DNA from 2 places in the Mesorhizobium sp. WSM4813 genome. Region 2 is predicted to be linked to the other one. Evidence: riboswitches for the same ligand, from Rfam matches in the RefSeq annotation. Region 2 holds a riboswitch; the other holds the start of a gene.

Region 1 (2,450 bases), on a different contig from region 2:
GGCCTCTTCGGTGCCGATGCTCATGCGCAGTGCATTCGGGAAGCCGTAGCCGGAAACGCGCCGCAATATGTAGCCGCGCGCCCAGAGGTAATCGTCTGCAGCCGCCGCCGAATGCCTTTGGTCCTCGGGAAAGTGGATAAGCACGAAATTGCCGACGCTCGGCGTCACCCGCAGTCCGAGCTTGGTCAATTCCTCGCTCACCCATCGCAGCCAGGTCTCATTATGCGCCACGCTGCGCTCGACATGGGCGCGGTCGCGGATGGCGGCGATGCCGGCCTCGATCGCCGTCGCGTTGACGTTGAAGGGACCCCGCACGCGGTTGATCGCCTCAATGATATGCATCGGCGCGTACATCCAGCCGATCCGCGCGCCGCCGAGGCCGAGCTTGGAGAAGGTGCGGGTCATGACCACGTTTTCTGCACCAGCCACCAGCTCGACGCCGGCTTCATAGTCGTTGCGGCGGACATATTCGGCATAGGCTGCATCCAGCACCAGAAGCACGTTTCGAGGCAGGCCGGCATGCAGGCGGCGCACCTCCTGGAACGGCAAATAGGTGCCGGTCGGGTTGTTGGGGTTGGCGAGGAAGATGATCCTGGTACGCGACGTAACGGCGGCGAGGATCGCATCGACGTCGGCGCGCTCATTGGTTTCCTTGACCGATACCGGGACAGCACCAGCCGACTGGATGTAGATCTTGTAGACCATGAAGCCGTGTTCGGTGATGACAGCTTCATCGCCGGGCGCGAGATAGGTCTGCGCAAGCAGGCCCAGAATCTCGTCGGAACCATTGGAACAGACGATGTTCGCCGGGCTGAGACCATGCACCTCGGCGATCGCCTCCCGCAGGCGCCTGGCAGTGCCGTCAGGATATATGTCGAGTTTGGCCGCGACGTCGCGCGCGGCTTCTATCGCCTTCGGCGAGGGGCCAAGCGGGTTCTCGTTCGACGACAATTTGTGGACCTTGGCAACGCCGGCCGGCGCCGTGCTTTTGCCCGGCACATAGGCTTCGATGTCCATGATCCCCGCGCGGGGCGTTGGACGTGCCTGATCCGATGCCTGGTTCATATGCAAAAATCCGTCGAAAACGCTTCCTCCCGGGAAGCCGCAGCGGAAATACAAGCCGTGGCCTGGAATGTCGAGAGGCGGCTGTCATGGGTGAGCGACTGGCATGGGTGAACGACTAGCCGTTGACGCCGAGGCGCGCCGGTCCTAGAAGAAGCGAAATCCCGTGGTGATTTGGCCGGTCGGCTTGCAGCCACGTTAAACAACTCGCTAAAGGGCCGTTTGCATCCTGTAACCGGCTTTGCGAAGGCGATGCCGGTTTTTTTGTTGTCCGTAGCCGGCCGGACAGTCGCATCGACCCGAAAATCGGAATCGACTTTCGGAAAGCGCGATGGATTAATGTAAGAGGATGCGATGGTCGCGCTGCGCACTAAAAGAACCAACAACGAGGCCGACGAGCCGTCGAGCCCGGTGTTGCGTTTCGGTGCCGACAAGCCGCTCAAGCTCGATGCCGGCACGCTGCTGTCACCGTTCCAGATCGCCTACAAGACTTACGGCACGCTCAACGACGCCCGCTCCAACGCCATCCTCGTCTGCCATGCACTGACCGGCGACCAGCATGTCGCCAGCACCAATCCAGTGACCGGCAAGCCGGGCTGGTGGGAAGTGCTGATCGGCCCCGGCAAGATCATCGACACCAGCCGCTTCTTCGTCATCTGCTCAAACGTCATCGGCGGCTGCCTCGGCTCGACCGGCCCCGCCTCGACCAATCCAGCCACCGGCAAGCCCTACGGGCTCGACCTGCCGATCATCACCATCCGCGACATGGTGCGGGCGCAGTTGATGCTGGTCGATCATTTCGGCATCGAAAAACTGTTCTCGGTGCTCGGCGGCTCGATGGGCGGCATGCAGGTGCTGCAATGGGCGTCGAGCTATCCGGAGCGCGTTTTCTCGGCGTTGCCGATCGCCACTGGCGCGCGCCATTCCTCGCAGAACATCGCCTTCCATGAGGTCGGCCGGCAAGCGGTGATGGCCGATCCGGACTGGCATGGCGGCAAATATTTCGAGCAGGGCAAGCGCCCGGAAAAGGGACTGGCCGTGGCGCGCATGGCCGCTCACATAACTTACCTGTCGGAGGCGGCCCTGCACCGGAAGTTCGGCCGCAACCTGCAGGACCGTGACGCGCTCACCTTCGGTTTCGACGCCGACTTCCAGATTGAGAGCTACCTGCGCCATCAGGGCATGACCTTCGTCGACCGCTTCGACGCCAACTCCTATCTCTACATGACCCGGGCAATGGACTATTTCGACCTCGCCGCCGACCATGGCGGCCGGCTGGCCGACGCCTTTGCCGGCACCAGGACCCGTTTCTGCCTGGTCTCCTTCACCAGTGACTGGCTGTTCCCGACCGAGGAGAGCCGCTCGGTCGTTCACGCGCTGAATGCGGC
Region 2 (2,450 bases):
GCCTTCGGTGGCGATCTTCAACTTTTCCTGTGCTTGCGCCGACAAGGACCCGGCAGCCACCACCAGCATGGCAGCTGTTGCTGCCGATGCGATCCATCTTGAAATATGCATTTTCTTGTTCCCTTGGTTCCAACCACCTTGACGGTTGGGCACAACCAAGCACGGCCCACAAGGTCAGGCAAGCACAGTCTGATTGATCGCGATCAGCGCGCGGCGCGGAAATGCTTGGATAGTTTCAGGCCCTGTGCCTGATAGTTCGAGCCGAGATCTGTGCCGTAGAGCGCCTGCGGCCGCTTCAGCATGTGCTCGTAGACCAGCCGTCCGACGATCTGGCCGTGGTCGAGGATGAACGGCACTTCGTGGCTGCGCACTTCGAGCACCGCCCTGCTGCCGGTGCCGCCAGCCGCCGAATGGCCGAAGCCCGGATCGAAAAAACCGGCATAGTGGACACGGAATTCGCCGACCAGCGGATCGAATGGCGTCATTTCGGCGGCATAGAGCGGCGGCACATGCACCGCCTCCTGGCTGACGAGGATATAGAATTCATCCGGATCGAGCACCAATTCGCCGGCGCCGCTCTTGTAGAGCGGCTCCCAGAAATCGACGACATCCTGTGCGGCGCGCTTGTCGACATCGACCAGGCCGGTGTGGTGCTTGCCGCGGTAGCCGACCAGCCCGTCCTTGTCGCCATCGAGATCGATCGACAGTGCGATGCCGCCGCCGGAAATGTTCGGCGGCTCGGTGGCGACGAGCGACTCGGCGCGGTGCAATTCGTGCAGCTCGCTTTCCGACAAAAGCGCATTGCCGGTGCGGAATCTGATCTGCGACAGCCGCGAGCCAGCGCGGACGACGATCGGAAAAGTGCGCGGGCTGACTTCCAGATAGAGCGGGCCGTTGTAGCCGGCAGCGATCTTGTCGAACTCGTGGCCGCGATCGGTCATCACGCGGGTGAAAATGTCGAGCCGTCCGGTCGAGCTCTTCGGGTTGGCCGAGGCGGAAATGTTCGCCGGAAGCGCCAGGCTTTCGAACAGCGGCACGATGTAGACGCAGCCCGTCTCCAGCACCGCACCATCGGCGAGACTGATTTCGTGCAGCTTCAGGCGGTCGAGTTTTTCAACGACCCTGTGGTTGGGGCCGGGCAGGAAGGAGGCGCGCACCCGCCAGGCCTTGTCGCCGAGCCTGAGGTCGAGGCTGGCCGGCTGGATCTGGTCGGCATCGAGCGCGCGCGGCGACTTCAGCGCGCCCGACTGGAACAGCGTGGAAATATCCTGATCGGGAAGAATGCCTGTCTGCCGCAAAGTCTGGCTCCGCTCGAAGGCCGGGCGAGGTCTCGTTGTGTTGCAGTTCCTTGCCGCGGAACCTGCTGGTACAAACCTCTTAATCATGCCGGCAATTGACGCAAGCGCGGTGCGGGTCTAAAGGTTCGTTATCCCGTGGTGATTTGGCCGGTCGGCTTGCAGCCACGTTAAACAAGTCGCTAAAGGACCGTCGGGCCGAAAGGCCATATGGACCGGTTGCGACTTTCGCGGCCGGTTTTTTTGTGTTTGGACCATTTTTGGTGTTTGGAACAGGGTGATGAAGAGCAACAAGCGCAACTGGAAGCCTCAGACCGCCCTCGTGCATGCGGGAACGCTGCGTTCCGGCTTCGGCGAGACCTCCGAGGCGATGTATCTCACGCAAGGCTATGTCTACGACACGGCGCAGGCGGCGGAGGCCCGCTTCAAGGGCGAGGAACCGGGCTTCATCTATTCGCGCTATGCCAATCCGACGGTCGACATGTTCGAGAAGCGCATGTGTGCGCTGGAGGGCGCCGAAGATGCCCGCGCCACGGCATCCGGCATGGCGGCGGTGACGGCGTCGTTGCTGTGCAGTGCTCGGGCGGGCGACCATATCGTGGCGGCGCGCGCGCTGTTCGGCTCCTGCCGCTGGGTGGTCGAGACGCTGGCGCCGAGATACGGCATCGAAGCGACGCTGGTCGACGGCACCGAGATTGCCAATTGGGAGCAGGCGGTCAGGCCCAACACCAAGCTGTTCTTCCTTGAAAGCCCGACCAATCCAACGCTGGAAGTCGTCGACATCGCAGCCGTCGCCTCGCTTGCCAATTCGATCGGCGCGCGGCTGATCGTCGACAACGTCTTTGCCACGCCCTTGCAGCAGAAGCCGCTGCAGCTCGGCGCCCATATCGTCGTCTATTCGGCGACCAAGCACATCGACGGCCAGGGGCGCTGCCTCGGCGGCATCATCCTGTCGGACAAGAAGTGGATCGACGAGAATTTGCACGACTACTTCCGCCACACCGGCCCCAGCCTGTCGCCCTTCAACGCCTGGACGCTGCTGAAGGGGCTGGAGACGCTGCCGCTGCGCGTGCGCCAGCAGACGGAAAGTGCCGGCCGGATCGCTGACTTCCTCGCCGAGCGATCGGAAATTGTCCGCGTCATCTATCCCGGCCG

Evidence for each region. Region 2 has a riboswitch for S-adenosylmethionine ahead of AC0L25_RS30865 (O-succinylhomoserine sulfhydrylase). Riboswitches for the same ligand answer to the same signal wherever they lie in the genome.
Region 1: linked by a shared signal. The riboswitch ahead of metX (homoserine O-acetyltransferase MetX) and the one ahead of AC0L25_RS30865 (O-succinylhomoserine sulfhydrylase) in region 2 are both predicted to bind S-adenosylmethionine.

The regions. Positions count from the first base shown of each region.
Region 1 covers NZ_JBVVQU010000013.1:94,083-96,532, forward strand. Annotated here, with positions in the region: gene hisC (histidinol-phosphate transaminase) at 1-1,065, opposite strand, end outside; SAM riboswitch at 1,219-1,296, shown strand; gene metX (homoserine O-acetyltransferase MetX) at 1,417-2,450, shown strand, end outside.
Region 2 covers NZ_JBVVQU010000092.1:12,356-14,805, forward strand. Annotated here, with positions in the region: gene AC0L25_RS30855 (ABC transporter substrate-binding protein) at 1-111, opposite strand, end outside; gene AC0L25_RS30860 (2'-deoxycytidine 5'-triphosphate deaminase) at 204-1,298, opposite strand; SAM riboswitch at 1,424-1,501, shown strand; gene AC0L25_RS30865 (O-succinylhomoserine sulfhydrylase) at 1,576-2,450, shown strand, end outside.